Regions from separate parts of the Cytobacillus sp. EB106-05-05-XG126 genome, predicted to be linked through region 1. Evidence: riboswitches for the same ligand, from Rfam matches in the RefSeq annotation. Region 1 holds a riboswitch; the other holds the start of a gene.
What was found. A riboswitch is a leader RNA that binds a small molecule or an ion and turns the genes downstream of it on or off. The one in region 1 is predicted to bind thiamine pyrophosphate.

Region 1 (8,126 bases):
AATAAGCAAACCCTTCCATAATAAAATAAGTCACAGCAGCTAAAAAGGTGTGAAAAAATGCAGATGCCGGGAATCGCCATACTGCCAAATTTCTGGTTAGAAACTCTGAAAGCAATGAAACCGGAATGCCGTATATAACATTTCCGAATAAACAGTACAAAAAAACCACGATCAGGAAAAAAGAAAACAGTTCCCCTTCTGAAAAGAAAAAGAGAAGCCAAAATCCAAAGGTAAAAAGAATGGAAGCCTGCAGGGCCGTTTTTATTTTTAATCCCAGCATTGAAATAAACTCCCTCCCCTTATATTGTGATTAATTTCACATATATACTAGCATACAAACAAGGCAATTTCCCATACTCCCTATATAAATTTACGCAGAAGGAATGTGGGGAGGCCTGCTCCCCTACCTGACAGACCCGGCCTCAATGACTTCTCTTGCCCACTGAATTCCTTCTTCTGCCATTTTTTCCGAAGGGTTCGTGTGTGGTGTATATTCCATGACAAAAAACACATCCTCACATTCCTTTGCCAGAAAATCCATCAGTTTCTTTATTTTATGATGACGGCCATCATTCTCATGAGATGGATGCACAGGGACCCAGATATATTTATCGTCCTGGTATTCAACATTATGTAAATGAACAACTCTCACAAACTCAGCCCATTTTCCTGCATAATTTATGGCCTTGTCGTCCGTGGCTAATATATAATCCCCGATATCAATACAGAGGCTGAGGCCATATTTCTTCCATGTCTCTACTGGAAAACTGTCAAGATAATCGATTCCTGCCGGCGATTGCCTGAATCCTAATTTTGGTTCACACACGATCATAATCTCATATTTTTTCTGAAGAGCACTGAGTTTCTTGAGTCCCTCCTCAATAATCTCTGCCGGATTCCCACTTGCTTCCTTTTTAAAATAAGGAAAGTGCACCAATATGTATTCAGCACCAAGCCGGGACATCCTTTCCACTTCCGCCTCAAACTGGATCCAGGCTTCCTCTGGATTCATACTGACCTTTTCCAGAAGATCGTATTTGCTTTGTCCCCGGAAAAGAGGCGAATGAAGACCAAAGCTTTTGTTTGTTTTGCCCAGCAATTTAATAAAGCATTGAAAGGATTCCTCATCTTGAAATTCCCCTATCTCAATATGCGGCAAATGACGTTTAAAAAGTTTATGAAACAGCTTGCTGTCTGACAAAATGACGCTTCCTGATACCCCTATTTTATGAACCATTATATCCCCTCTCTTATGAATGGTTATAACAATCTTATCATACCTTCATGTAACTTATTGGGAAATAATACCGTCTATTCAGTAAAATAGGTGAGGTGTACTTATGGTTAAAAAGGTATTTACTTCAATAATTGGAGTACTGTTATTTTTCATTCTTTTTTTTCGGGGTGGAATCATTCTGGATTCCATCGGCATTCATTTCGGAAATCCTTTTGCAAAGAAACTGGAGGTGCCCTCTGATTACTCACAGGCCGATTCAAATCAAAACGGCATTGCTGATCCGCTTGATATGGTCCAGACAGCCAGAAAAGAAGTGGAACAGCGCACGCCATATAAAAGTGCCTACTATGCGGGAGGCTATCCGCCCGATGGCGAGGGTGTCTGTACAGACGTGATTTGGAGAGGTTTCCAGGAGGCTGATGTAACCATAAAGGATCTTATTGATCAGGATATCGCCGAAAATACGGACTTGTATTCAAGAGTCCATGGCAAGCCTGATCCGAACATTGATTTCAGAAGGGTACCAAACCAGAATATCTTTTTTAGCCGGTTCGCAAAGTCATTAACAACAGAACTGATTCCAGGAGATGTTAAGAACCTTCAGCAATGGCAGCCGGGTGATATTGTGGTTTTCCTTTCTCCTAAATTCGACCATGTGGCTTTCATATCTGACAAACGGACTAAAGATGGCATTCCATACGTAATACATAACTCCACCCCATTTGCAGCAGAAGTAAAACTATCTTCTTTTAAGACTCCCATTACCGCTCACTACAGATGGGATTTTGAAAAAACGCCTGCACTGCCATAAAGCAGATGCAGGCGTTTTTCTTATTAAATAAGAAAGTATAAAATTTTGAACTTCGATAACTCTCTAGCGCAAGCAGCCTGCACATCGAGGTGTCGAGGGTGAGCGAGTCGCTTACGCTTTTCTATCTGACTGCTGCCGGATTGCCCGCCGGCCACTCTTCGCAGGTATAAGCCATCTCCCAGAAACCAAGCTCCAGCTGGCAGCTTTTTCGGAAAGCATCCTTCATTCGCTGCCTTTCTTCCGGTGATGCCGCTTCAGCAAGTTCATCCAAACGGTTTCTCATATTCATGGTCACAGCTTCGACTCTAAGGTTTGCATAAAAAGAAATCCACGGATAAAACGGATGGTTCTCATCTGGCTCATATTGCTTCATGAGCTCAAGCCCAATTTCCCAATAAGTCCATGGGCAAGGCAATAATGCAGCGAGTATTTCACCCATGCCGCCTGTATGGGCATGATACATCATATGCTTTACATAATGATCGGCTGTCGGCGGAAGCGGATATCCCTGCAATGCTTCGTAATCCACCCCAATCTGCTGGCAAAAATTATGGTGGGGGTGTACTTCGCTGTTCAATACAAATTCTATTTGCTGGTTAAAGTATGCAATATCCTTACGTTCAGCTGACTTTGAAATCGCAATTCCGTAAATATGCATGAACGCATTCAAATACTCAAAGTCCGCTTTAATGTAATGAGCAAGCGCCTCTTTCGGCACATCCCCTCTCCCGATCCCCTGAACAAATGGATGTTCAAATATCAGCTGAAACAAATCTTCATTTTCCTTGCGCAGAATTTCTGAAAAAGTCATAAAAAATAGCCTCCTTAATTAAATACAGAAGCTGCCGGGGAAAAAGCATGAGGATATATAATGAGGTCCTCACTGCTTCCCTGCGCTGGCATTATCCAGATCAGGTTCCAAGGGACCAAGGAAAAGCTCCTTATCTCAGCCGTAGCGCCCCTAGCAGTTTTCTAACATTTTTAATTGTTTTTTTATCGATTGTCTAACTTGACGTTTTTCGCTCATACATTTTGGATTTCGCCCATAACTCTTGAAAATCGCTCATAAAGTCAGATTGCTATGCTGCTCTCCCTTACTCTGCTAACCAATCTTACTTCTCCAGCCCAAAATCATCACATATTCTGAACCAAATTCTTCTCTTTAACCTTCGCTAACACCAACAAGCCTATCGCCGCACCGGCAATGCTGCTGACCAGAAACGGCGGCACAAAGAAGAATGCACCAGCTTCACTGCCCATGAGAAATTTTGCATACGGAACAGCAAACAATGCTCCGATTATACCGGTGCCCAAAACCTCGCCAGCGGCAGCCCATATTTTCCGGCCGAATTTCAAATAAAGGACACCAGCCAAAAACGCACCGATCATGCCGCCTGGAAACGCAAGCAGCGTCCCGAATCCAAGCATATTACGCAGCAAAGCAATCATAAAAGCAATGGCTGCTGCCGGCAGTGGTCCAAGAGTCACCGCGGCCAATACATTTACCGCATGCTGAACCGGATAGGCCTTGGCTATACCTGCCGGAAACCAGAGCAAATGGGATCCCAGTGTCCCAATCGCCGTAAATAGTGCCATCGTAGTCAACAATCGGGTTCTGTTCATCTAAACCTCCTTTCTAAAAGGGCAGCCTGATTGCTTATCTCGATGAGAAGTATGTATACAAAAAAGCCAGATCCCCACAAAGGACCCGGCTTGGTTTAAGTATATGAATCGACATATTGTCAAATCCTACTTCCCTCCGCTGGCATTAACCAGATCAGGTCCATAAGAGTCGGAAAGCTATAAGCGCTTTCCTCTCAGCCCGCACATTCGGGGCACCCCTAGTAGTTACATAGATATTTAATTTGATAAGCTATTTCAAGCTTAACAAATTATTCCGGCACTGTCATCAAACTTTTAACTTATATACTTCTCTTGATGCACTGGATTAAGCGCTCTTCAATTTCTGCTGCGAAGCTTTGAACAGATTCGTCATTGATTAGCTCAATCATACTTGTCGGCTTAGGCATCCCAATTTTCGTTTTGCCCTTGTCTTCATAGACGACAATTTTACAAGGCAGGAAGTAGCCGGCCATTTTATTCTGTGTTAAAACGCGATGTGCTTCATTCGGATTACATACCTCTAACACATGGAATGCCTCGTTATATTCCAAGCCTTTTTCCTGCAGCTTCTCCTGAACATTAAACTGCCATAGAACTCCGAACTTTTCGTCCTTCAGACTTCCTTCCAGTGAGGATATCGCTTCTTCAATTGATTTTTCGGTTTCAGCTGTGTAATCGAACATAACTGCATCTCCTTTAGTAATGGCATATTAATAATGTACCCCTATAGGTATACTATTAAACACAGTCTCAACTGTCAACAACCCAGAATTTTTTTAAGAAGGTTTTATCGAATTAACCGCAGACCAGCAATATCCTTTAAATTCCCCACCCCCGCAAGAGACAGAGACACTTTTGTTTCTTCTATAAAGTTGGCAAGCACTTTTTCAACTCCTTCCTGCCCGCCAATGGCCAAGCCGTACACATACGGCCGCCCCAGACAAACGGCGTCAGCTCCCAGTGCCAGAGCTTTAACCACATCTGAGCCTCGGCGAATGCCGCTGTCAAACAATACTGGAATCCTTCCTTTAACTTCCTTCGCAATCGGTTCAAGCGCATCAATCGCCGCAATCACTCCATCAAGCTGTCTGCCGCCATGGTTGGAGACAATGATACCGTCTATCCCTCTTTCAACGGCCAGCCTGGCATCCTCAGGGTGGAGAATGCCCTTTAATAAAATGGGCAGGCTGGTTTTCTCTTTTAATCTGGCAATATGTTCCCAGCTTAATGTTGGATGATGAATATTATCAAGGATTCCCTGTACGACATCACCGTCCTGGAGAGAAGCCATAAAGAAGGGATCGCTTTCATAGTTTGCTTTACCATAGCCAAGCTTTAACGGGGAAAAATTGTTTCTTAAATCGGCTTCCCTCCATCCCATCATCACCGTATCAACCGTTAACACAATTGCCTCATACCCCGCTTCTTCCGCACGGCGAACCATACTGAAAGATGCTTCTTCATAATTGGACCAATATAATTGGAACCATTTTGGACTCGAGCCTGTTGCCTTTGCGATTTCTTCAATGGAATAACTGGATACTGTGCTCTGGATAAAAGGAACTCCAAACGAAGCTGCTGCCCGTGCAGACGCCAGCTCTCCCTCATTATGTTCAAGCCGCTGCATCCCAATTGGTGCCAGGAAAACCGGGTAAGGATATGTTTTTCCACATAATTTCACACTTATATCAGGCACTGAAACATCTCTCAGCATCCTCGGTACTATTGAGTATTTTGCAAAGGATTCGATATTCTTTTTCAGCGTTTCTTCCCCGCCGGCTCCTGATTGAACATAGCCAAATCCACCTGCTCCCATTACTTTCTCTGCTTCTTCTTCCAGTTCCTTAAATGAAATAGGAAAGTTTTCTGCGAAACTAATATTCTCTACTTTTGCCATCATCCAGCCCGCCTTTTTTTGAATTTATTGAAAATAATATCACTTTTTTAGATTTTAAGAAACTATGTAACAATTTTGGAGCCTTTTCTCTGCAAATTAGCAGGGATTTCACAAAAAATCGGGAATAACCATGTTAACTTAAGGCTCTTTTCGTAAAAATAGTTTTTTCGCCTATCAATGTTGTCCGTTGATTTTCGCTCCAGGATGCTCAGCGAACAGCGGGGCGGGCGGTGAGCCTCCTCAACACTGCGCGTCTGGGGGGTCTCACCTGTCACGCTACTCCCGCAAGTTTCCATTGAGTAAACACCGCACGAAGAAAATGCGAATGCATTTTCGAGGATCTCGCACCTTTCGCTCCAATCAACTCAGCAAATTAAATATATAAAGCAACAAACTTTGCGAAAACAGCCTAACTTAAAGAAATTGGAGTGTAGCAAATGCTAATCAAACAGCCTTTTGATGAATTTCTGAAATTACATTACGAAAGAATCAGTGAGAGCAAAATGAAAGTCACTTTGCCCATCCAGCCGCTCTTTATTAACAGCGCGGGACTGGTGCATGGAGGGATCATTTCCACTCTTGCGGATGTAGCAATGGGGAATATTTTCGAGCCGGATGAAAATCAGAAGCAGTCCGTGGTGACCGCTGACTTGAAGGTCAGTTTCTTAAAGGGGGCGACAGGGGAATATCTAGTTGCCGATGCTCACCTTGTGAAAAGAGGACGGACACTCAGCCACACAGATTGCCTGATTTATAACGATCAGAATCAGGTTGTTGCCAAAGCATCGGGAATTTTTGCATCTATTTAGAGTGATTAATCCTATCGTTGCCTGAGTAGTTTCGCTGACAGCGATAGGAGGAACCATTTAAAGCTTACGGAAAATCCTAATAGCTTCTTTTCTTCTTTTATAAAAGTGAAAAACACTGTAAAATACTCCTATCACCATTGAAACAACCAGTAAAAACTGTAAGCCAGATAAAGATAGTGCATTGGCGAATGAAAGAGAGTAAGCCAGGAGCAAGGAAGTTGCTATTTTGGATACGGACGCAATTCCCAGGAACTTCTTAAATGAAACACCACCCATTCCTGCTCCAACACAAATGATCTCATCCGGCAATATCGGAATAACAAACAGCAGTACTAGTATGGTGTTTTCATTTCTCTCCATGTATTTTTGGTATTTGTCCAGATGCCGCGCCTTTATAAACCTCGATACAAGCTTTAATCCCCCTATCCTTGCAGTCCAGAACATAACAATAATCCCCAAAAGTGTACCTGTGAATCCAAGAAAGGCAGCGGCAGCAGGACCGAAAACGGCACTTCCTGCAGGCAGTGTGACGGCTTCAGGAAGCGGCAAAAGGATGGGCTGTAAAAAGCAAATCAGGAAAAAGATGAGCTTTCCCTCCGCTTCATATTCCCTCAGTATACTCTCTAGCCCATAGGCATCAGTCATAACGAGTATTTTTGTTACATAAAAGGCAATAAAAACGATTAACAGCAGACTGAACATATAAATCAGTGCCAGTCTGCTGTATTTCAATCGGGATAACCTGCCTGCTGAAATAAAGTAAACATCCATCACTAATATAGCAGCCATACCTGTAATAAAAACCCATTTGTAAGCAGGCAAAAGTGTCGGAAAAAAATTAAACAACATAGAAAGTGATATTAAAATGATAAGACCATGCAAACTAACTTCAAATTTTTCATTCATACATTTTCCCCTTCTTGCTTTTCTTACCTATAGTTTAAAAAGAAATACAAGAAGGATTAAGCTCCCTCAGCATTAAAATAATCTAAGGCCAGAGGCTTAGATTTAAAAAAGCAGGGATTATCCTGCTTTTTCTAATACTCTATCTCATCATAATCCTTAGGCTGCGGAACCGGCTGATCCCCTTTATATTTTCCAAACTCATTGACAAGCTCCCTTTCTTCTTTTGGGCCCTGTGTCTGTTTCTTATTTTGCTCATCTTTTCTAGACAATTTATTTGCTCCTTTCTTATGGTTCTTTAAATTAATATGTACTCATTACTTTTATTTCACGCATAGCTTAGAAGGATTTTTCCTGAACTCTGTAAAATAGATAAAAAAAGCACAATTAGATGATAAATATAAGGAGATTCCCATGGTAATATTAGAACCTTTTACAGAAGAAGACTTCGATTTGCTCATCAGCTGGATCAGCACACCGGAATTAATGATTCAGTGGAGCGGTGCTCATTTCGAATTCCCGCTTGATCATGTGCAGCTTGCTAAGTATATACGCTCTGCGAATCTGGATACCAGCTCGGATTATATATTCAAAGTTATGGCAAACGATGAAATTGTCGGTCATATTTCCCTAGGCAGAGTAGACCGTGTCAACGAAACTGCGAGGATTGGCAAAGTTTTCATCTGCCCTGCAGCACGGGGGAAAGGGTATGCTTCAGAAATGATTCATCAAATCCTGAACTTAGCCTTCCAGGAGCTGAAATTAAATAGAGTCAGTCTCGGGGTTTTCGATTTTAATCTGCCTGCTATTAAGATTTACGAACAGGCAGGTTTCCAAAAAGAAGGG
Region 2 (8,126 bases), on a different contig from region 1:
ATTTCTTTTAGTTCAGCAAGGGCACTGATGGAATGGGCCATCATGGAAGGGTGGGTAGGTTTGTTTTTAAAAGGGCCCTCGAATTCCCATGGGCCGTCTGTTTCTGCCATCAACTTATCCATCGGGTAATTCCGTACGAGGCCCTGTATTTCTTTTTCATACACGATATCTGGAGTAAAGGATATGTAATAGCCATTGGAAATCAGCCTGCTTGCTGCTGCAGTGTCACCTTTAAACCAGTGGAAATGAGCCTTTTTAATCGAATGCTTTTCCAATAAATTGCACACAATCTGTGCATCATCATAAATTGCATGGAGGACGATGGGCTTATCCTGTTTTTTTGCAAGCTTTATGAATTCTTCGAGAAGTTCAATATATCCGCCTGGGATCTTGCTCCCCTTAGGTCTCAAATAGTATGGAAGGCCAACCTCGCCAATAGCAGCCATCTGCTCTGTGTGAATCTTTATCCAGCTGAAAAGATCTGAAATATCATGATCATTGGGCAGTACCTGTTCAGGGTGAAAACCAAAGGCAGGTTTAACAAAGGGATAGATTTCTGCAAGAGCAAGGTTTCTTTTGCAGGAGTTTAAATCGCTTGAAACTGTAACCAGTGAAAGCTTAAACGGCAATTTATGAAACATTTTTTCTAAATCAATATCGCTGTACTTATCAAGATGAATATGGGCATCAATATAATTATCCATGCTGCTGCCTCCTAATGATTTTTCAGCACATGATGAATGCTTCTTTTGCATTCAAGGAAATTTTCATCCAGGAAAATTTCCTCCATTCGCGGCCGCCCAAAAGGCATTTTGTATTCTTGAACCACTCTAGCAGGCTTGCTGCCGAGTATTAATATTCGATCAGAGAGGTAAATGGCTTCTTCGATATTGTGAGTGACAAACAGAATCGTCGGCTTATGTTCATTCCAAATATTGAGAAGCCATTTTTGCATATCAAGACGGGTAAGCTCATCCAAAGCTGAAAAAGGTTCATCCAGCAGTATGATTGGCTGCGGGCTTAATAGTGCCCGGATGAAGGCGGCCCTTTGCTTCATGCCTCCTGATAATTCATGCGGAAACGCATTTTCATAGTCACCGAGTCCGGCTTTTTGAAGCATTTTTCTGGCTGTTTCGGGATCGGGTTTCCCCATAATTTCCTGGCCAAGCAGTACATTCTGAAGGATAGTTCTCCAAGGCATCAGGGAAGGTGTCTGGGGCATATAGCTAATTGAACCGCGTTTGCCGCTGATTTCGGCCTTCCCTAGCATGATGGACCCTTCATCAGGCAGTAGCATCCCGCCAATCAGGTTAAAGATAGTGCTCTTTCCGCTGCCTGATGGCCCTAAAATCGAAACAAACTCCCCTTCATTTACTTGAAAACTCAAATTGCTTAAAACCTGATTTGAATCAAAATTTTTCGTTAGAGAATTAACCGATAATTGTATCATTTCCTCCCACTCTCCCTGGACTTCCATTTAATAAGCAAACGTTCTGAAAGTAATATACCTCCAAAAAGCAGCAAACTTAACAGCATAATCGCAAGTATGGCTACAAAAACACGGTCTGTCCGAAAGGAAGAAGACGCTAGAGTCATATAAACCCCTATTCCGGCTTTGGCTCCGAGCCATTCAGATATTACAGCACCCATCACACTATAGGTCGCAGAGATCTTTAGCCCGGAAAATAAAGATGGAAGGGAATGGGGAAGCTCCAGCTTCCAAAACAGCTGTCCTCTGCCGGCTCCAGCCATCAGCATATAATGCCTGAGATCTCCTGGAGTTTGCCGAAAACCATCCAATGCTGCAACAGTAATGGGGAAGAAGCATACCAGCGTAATGACAATAAGTTTTGGAAGTATGCCAAATCCAAACCATACAACCAGTAAAGGAGCCAGAACAATTATTGGCACATTCTGTGAAAGGATGAGAAGCGGGTAAACAGACTCTCTTATAAAAGGCAATAAGTGCAATATAACAGCTGTAAGCAATCCGATGGCAGTGCCAATGGCAAATCCACATAGTGAAAGCAGGACTGTCGATTGAAGATGCGGGCGGAAGCCCTCCCAGCCCAAAACTGCCTCCTGAATGATATCTGTCGGGGGAGGCAGGAGCCAAGCAGGGACTTCTGCCAGATTTACCGCCATCTCCCAGAGAATGAATAAAAGGAGGAGAACCGCAGCCGGCCTCCACCCTTTTCTGAATACATTGATCATGGACGGTACTTCTCCGTTAAATCACTCATTTCAATTCCAGCGGGCTGATAGAGAATCTTAACCTGTGAGATTACGTTGCTGCTGCCTTTTTCAATCATTTTTCTGTTCATGTCAGCAATGATTTTCAATAAGTGTTCTAAATCGCCTTCCATCGTTGTTTCAAGGGGATGCACTTCGTACTTAACACCGGATTGCTGAATGATACTGATTGCTTCATCAACGTATGGTATAACATTTTCCCCATCTTTTGTTTTTGGTATGATTTGAATGCTTACAAGTGCGTTTGCCATTTAATAACTCTCCTTATTCCGGCAGGAAGTCATTTGTAAATGCTTTGCCGGCATCTAATTCTTTATCTAAAAGACCATTTTCATGCATCCAGTCTGCATAGTTTTCCCAGACCTCAAGCTTTTGTTCTCCCCATCTGGCAGCATCATCCTGATAGCGCGGTGATAGCCACTCCTGGCTCTTTTTGACCAATTCGCTGTCCAGGTCGGGAGCATTCTTTAACAAGATATCAGCTGCTTCCTCAGGCTGGTCGATTGCAAATTCATATCCTTTGGATGCAGCATTTACAAATGCTTTAACAGTTTCCGGATCATCTTCAATCATTTTTTCACTCGTTGCCAGAACAGGCGTATAGTAATCCAGTTTTTCTGAGTAGTCTGTGAGGTAGACCATATTAATCTTTTCCCCCCGAAGCTCAGCTTCTACACCTGTCCATCCGTAATAAATCCATGCGAAGTCTATATCTCTTTTAACAGCGGTAAAAAAATCCGCATCCCCCATGTTAACGATTGAGACCTTATCAACATTGGCGTTTTCCTTCTTCATTAGGGAGTCTATTACCGATTTTTCTACAGGAGCTCCCCAGCCGCCATAAGTTTTCCCTTCAAAATCTTTCGGCGATTCAATGTTTTTTTCAGCAGGGGATGCAAAGCCGGAAGTATTGTGCTGAATAACAGCTGCTATTGAAACCAGAGGCACACCCTGTACACGGGCTTCCGTAATGCTTTCCTGATAGCTGACACCGAAATCTGCCTTGCCTGATGCAGTCAATTGATCTGCACCTGCTTCACCTGGCATGATAATTTCGACATCGAGCCCTTCTTCTTTAAAATAGCCTTTTTCCTTTGCGGCATATAAGCCGGTATGATTGGTATTGGGTGTCCAATCCAATACAACAGTAACTTTTTTCAAACCTTCTTTGCTGTCTGCATCTTTGCCTCCAGTCTGATTATCCGTTCCATTACCGGCACAGCCTGAAAGAAGCAGCAGTGTACAGATAACTGCAATCCACTTTTTCATAAGTAATCCTCCTAAAAACCTTTATGTAATAAGGAAAGTTGATATTAGTCTGCCCTGAAAAATAAAAAACGCCCCGGCATAATACCGGGACGCATATAAAAAAACATTTTATTATGTTTAAGAATATGTTCCCTACGCCGGTATTAGCCAGATCAGGTTCAAAGGGTCAGCATCTTAAGGATGAAGTCTCAACCGGCACACCGGTTCCCCTACATTTCTTGCTATTTAATTTTAACAGGCATGAATACTTTCCATTATTTATTATAGCAGACAATATCAAAATGGACATCATTTTGAACGTTATTTCATTTCAATAGTCCGGCTCTCTTTCCAGGTTTTGAATTTCTCAATTTCACCTGTAATCTGGCTGACGGCAAAACCAAGTACTGCTGCATCATCAAGGATACCCATTCCGATCAAAAAGTCTGGAACCAGGTCGATAGGAGAGACAAAGTATAGGATGGATGCAATAATAAAGATAATTGATTTTTTGGAGATATGCCGGTAATCGCCTTTTGACCATGCCTTAACTAAATCGATCAGCAGCTGAAACTTTTCCCATATATCACTTAACGAAGATTTGTTTTTCTCAGCTTTAAGTGTAGCTTTTTTTAGCAGGCCTTTTGTTTTTTCGGGATCATCCGCATAGCGTTGTGCCCTGGAAGAAAATTTTTTATAGCCGTCCTTATAATCTTTCGTTTCTATTTCAGGCATAGCCATCACTCCTATATTGATAATTCGTAAAAACAGTTATAATCTATTATTTACCGCATACCTGACATGACATAAACATTTAACCAGGAGAAAAAAATGGAAATAGCCTTCAAACCTGTGAAAATATTTTAGTGGGAGCTGGTATTTATGCTTGAGAAATGGCTGAAGGAATCAAATTATACAGTAATACTATCTGGAGCAGGTATGTCAACTGAAAGCGGTCTGCCTGATTTCAGGTCAGCCAATGATGGCTTATGGAACGGGAAAGACCCTGGGAAAATTGCCAGTACTGAAGCATTGAATGAAAATGTGAGGGAGTTTATAGAATTTTATCGGCACCGGGTAATCGGGCTCAAGGAGTGCAGCCCTCATAAAGGCCACTATATTCTTGCTGATTGGGAAAAGAGAGGCATTTTAAAGAGTATTATCACCCAGAATGTGGATGGATTTCATCGGCTGGCAGGGAGTGAAAATGTATCAGAGCTTCATGGGAATCTGCAGACACTCCATTGCCAGGAATGCAAAAAAGAGTTCCCAAGCGAGGGATATTTGCATGGACACGTTCAATGTAATTGCGGGGGGCTGCTTCGTCCTTCAATAGTTCTGTTTGGGGAGATGCTGCCTGAGCAGGCTTTAGATTTTGCAGCGGAAGAATCAGAAAAGGCAGAACTATTTATTGTTCTCGGATCATCCCTGACTGTGACACCAGCCAATCAGTTTCCGCTGATAGCAAAACAAAACGGAGCAAAACTGGTGATTATTAATATGGAACCCACTGATTTTGACTTTTATGCTGATGAAGTGATCCATGAGCGCAAAATTGGTGAAGTTCTCGAAGAACTTGATCGTGCCTTAATGCAGCGGGAGAATGAGAAATTATAAAAACTATGATTTTTTGAGCCAATCCCCTATAATGGACAATGAACATGATTACTGCTGTTTCAAGCGATATGATATATAAGGAGTGTTCAGCATGTTATCAAACATCGGTATTCCAGGCTTAATTCTCATCCTGGTTCTTGCTCTTATTATTTTTGGTCCTAAAAAACTTCCTGAAATAGGGAGAGCATTCGGGGAGACCTTAAAAGAATTTAAGAAATCTACCCGTGATCTCACTAAAGATGATGATGATAAAAGAAAATAGCCTACTGGTTTAGAAACCGGCTTTGCAGACGATTAGTCTTCGAAGCCGGTTTTTCTACTTTTTGGCTTCGAACCGAGTGAATGGGTATAGAAAAAAAGGAAAAGAAAAAATAGTTGACTAACATGTATATACAAGATAGAATGAAAGCGTAAACAGTTCATGTATATACAAGTTAGTTTGTGTGTAATGGATAGATTTATAAAAATCGAGAACGATAATAAGAACCTTATAACTGTTTTTTTCTTTAATATGAAAACGGTAACAGGAGGAGAGTGTAGAATGGCCACAAATAAAGAGTCAGCAGAGCAAATCGTAGAAGCTATCGGGGGAAGGGATAATATCGCTGCGGCCACTCATTGCGTAACAAGGCTGCGTTTTGCATTAAAAGATGAAGGAAAAGTCAATAAAGAAAAGCTCGAAGATATTGATATTGTAAAAGGTTCATTTTCCACCAATGGACAATTCCAGGTTGTAATTGGACAAGGACTCGTTGATAAAGTATATAAAGAAATGACAGATGCATCCGGTATTGGCGAATCGTCAAAAGAAGAAACCAAAAGTGCAGCTGCCGAAAACTTAAATCCCCTGCAGCGTGGAATTAAAACACTGGCTGATATTTTTATTCCAATCCTTCCGGCTATCGTAACAGCTGGTTTGCTGATGGGAATCAACAACATTATGACAGCGCCGGATATTTTCTTCGATGATAAGTCGTTTGTTGAAGTTTATACAAACTGGGCTGATCTGGCGAGCATCATTAACCTGATTGCCAATACTGCTTTCGTATTTCTTCCAGGCCTGATTGGATGGAGTGCTGTAAACCGGTTTGGCGGCAGTCCGCTACTTGGTATGGTACTTGGTTTGATGCTGGTGCACCCAGATCTTTTAAATGCATGGGGCTATGGTGCAGCAGAGGAAGTTCCGAAGTGGAATTTATTTGGTTTTGAAATTGAAAAAGTAGGTTACCAGGGCCAGGTGTTGCCTGTATTATTTGCTTCATATGTATTGGCCAAGATAGAAGTATTTCTGCGAAAAAGAATTCCTGATGCGTTTCAGCTTCTGACTGTCGCGCCAATCGCTTTGCTTATTACTGGATTTCTTTCTTTTATTGCCATCGGACCAATTACATTCACGATCGGCAGCTGGATTACAAATGGAGTTGTCGGAATCTTTGATGCTGTTCCGGCCCTTGGAGGTTTGATTTACGGAGGATTATATGCACCTCTTGTTATCACTGGCATGCATCATACATTCCTGGCAGTCGATCTTCAGCTAATCGGCAGCATTGGCGGCACGTTTTTGTGGCCGATGGTGGCACTATCCAATATTGCACAGGGTTCAGCCGCTTTTGCCATGATGCTGTTAAGCAAAGGGAACGAAAAGCTGAAAGGGCTTGCGCTCACTTCTTCCATTTCAGCGTGGCTGGGTGTAACGGAGCCGGCGATGTTTGGGGTTAATCTTCGCTTTAAGTATCCGTTCTTTGCAGCGATTATTGGATCAGCTGCAGCAGGCATATTCATCACTATTAATGGAGTTAAGGCACCGTCAATTGGAGTAGGCGGCTTGCCGGCATTCTTCTCCATCTTTGCGGAAAACTGGGGTGCTTTCTTTATTGGAATGGGAATTGCACTTGTAGTGCCGTTCGTATTAACTCTAGCTTTCTCGAAATTTAAAAAAGCTTAAATAAAATGATTGATGCCATGGAGTTCTATGATTCCATGGTATCGCCATTTTTAGGCTTGCTCAATATTTTATTATACCGGAGGTTGCATTATGAAGAAGCAATGGTGGAAAGAGAGTGTAGTTTACCAAATCTACCCTCGAAGCTTCATGGACAGCAATGGAGATGGAATAGGAGATCTGCAGGGAATTATCTCAAGGCTTGATTACTTGAAAGAGCTTGGAATTGATGTGGTCTGGCTTTCTCCAGTTTATAAATCACCAAATGATGATAATGGCTATGATATCAGTGATTATCAGGAAATTATGCGTGAGTTTGGAACTATGAAGGATTGGGAACAGCTTCTTGGAGAGCTGCATAAAAGAGACATCAAACTCATTATGGATCTGGTGGTGAACCATAGTTCAGACGAGCATATCTGGTTTTCAGAAGCAAGGAAATCGAAAGATAATCCATACAGGGACTACTATATATGGTGTGAAGGAAAGAATGGAAAGGAACCGAATAACTGGGGCAGTAATTTCGGGGGATCTGCCTGGGAGTTTGACGAAAGTACAGGAGAATATTATTTGCATCTGTTTTCAAAAAAACAGCCTGATCTAAACTGGGAGAATCCGAAACTGAGAAAAGAAATATACGACATGATGACCTGGTGGCTTGAAAAAGGGATTGACGGGTTCAGAATGGATGTAGTCAACTTTATCTCCAAAGTGGAGGGACTTCCTGATGATGAACCAAAGCCCGGTAAGAAATATGCTTCTGGAAGCAAGTATTATCGAAACGGCCCGAAAATTCATGAATACCTGCAGGAGATGAATGAAAAGGCGTTATCGAAGTATGATGTGATGACTGTCGGCGAAATGCCTGGTGTAAATCCGGAGTGGGCTCGGCAGTATACGGGGGAATCACGCAATGAGCTGAATATGGTCTTCCAATTTGAACATGTTAGCCTCGATAACGGGCCAAATGGCAAATGGGACCTCAAACCCCTCAATCTATTTGACTTAAAAACAAATCTGACCAAATGGCAAAATGAACTGGATGAGGTTGGCTGGAACAGCCTTT

Region 2: linked by a shared signal. The riboswitch ahead of AC3WTL_RS09155 (ABC transporter substrate-binding protein) and the one ahead of thiW (energy coupling factor transporter S component ThiW) in region 1 are both predicted to bind thiamine pyrophosphate.

What each region holds. Positions count from the first base shown of each region.
Region 1 covers NZ_JBYTDU010000009.1:46,053-54,178, reverse strand. The annotation lists gene AC3WTL_RS19725 (DUF6843 domain-containing protein) at 1-280, opposite strand, end outside; gene AC3WTL_RS19720 (TIM barrel protein) at 404-1,237, opposite strand; gene AC3WTL_RS19715 (DUF1287 domain-containing protein) at 1,341-2,048, shown strand; gene tenA (thiaminase II) at 2,170-2,859, opposite strand; TPP riboswitch at 2,920-3,021, opposite strand; gene thiW (energy coupling factor transporter S component ThiW) at 3,183-3,671, opposite strand; TPP riboswitch at 3,786-3,901, opposite strand; gene AC3WTL_RS19700 (DUF302 domain-containing protein) at 3,971-4,354, opposite strand; gene AC3WTL_RS19695 (alpha-hydroxy-acid oxidizing protein) at 4,459-5,568, opposite strand; gene AC3WTL_RS19690 (PaaI family thioesterase) at 6,006-6,377, shown strand; gene AC3WTL_RS19685 (TVP38/TMEM64 family protein) at 6,435-7,283, opposite strand; gene AC3WTL_RS19680 (hypothetical protein) at 7,415-7,552, opposite strand; gene AC3WTL_RS19675 (GNAT family N-acetyltransferase) at 7,695-8,126, shown strand, end outside.
Region 2 covers NZ_JBYTDU010000001.1:1,844,724-1,852,849, reverse strand. The annotation lists gene AC3WTL_RS09175 (TatD family hydrolase) at 1-704, opposite strand, end outside; gene AC3WTL_RS09170 (ABC transporter ATP-binding protein) at 716-1,450, opposite strand; gene AC3WTL_RS09165 (ABC transporter permease) at 1,447-2,214, opposite strand; gene AC3WTL_RS09160 (thiamine-binding protein) at 2,211-2,504, opposite strand; gene AC3WTL_RS09155 (ABC transporter substrate-binding protein) at 2,518-3,522, opposite strand; TPP riboswitch at 3,635-3,743, opposite strand; gene AC3WTL_RS09150 (YkvA family protein) at 3,823-4,236, opposite strand; gene AC3WTL_RS09145 (NAD-dependent deacylase) at 4,384-5,118, shown strand; gene tatA (twin-arginine translocase TatA/TatE family subunit) at 5,210-5,380, shown strand; gene treP (PTS system trehalose-specific EIIBC component) at 5,660-7,063, shown strand; gene AC3WTL_RS09130 (glycoside hydrolase family 13 protein) at 7,154-8,126, shown strand, end outside.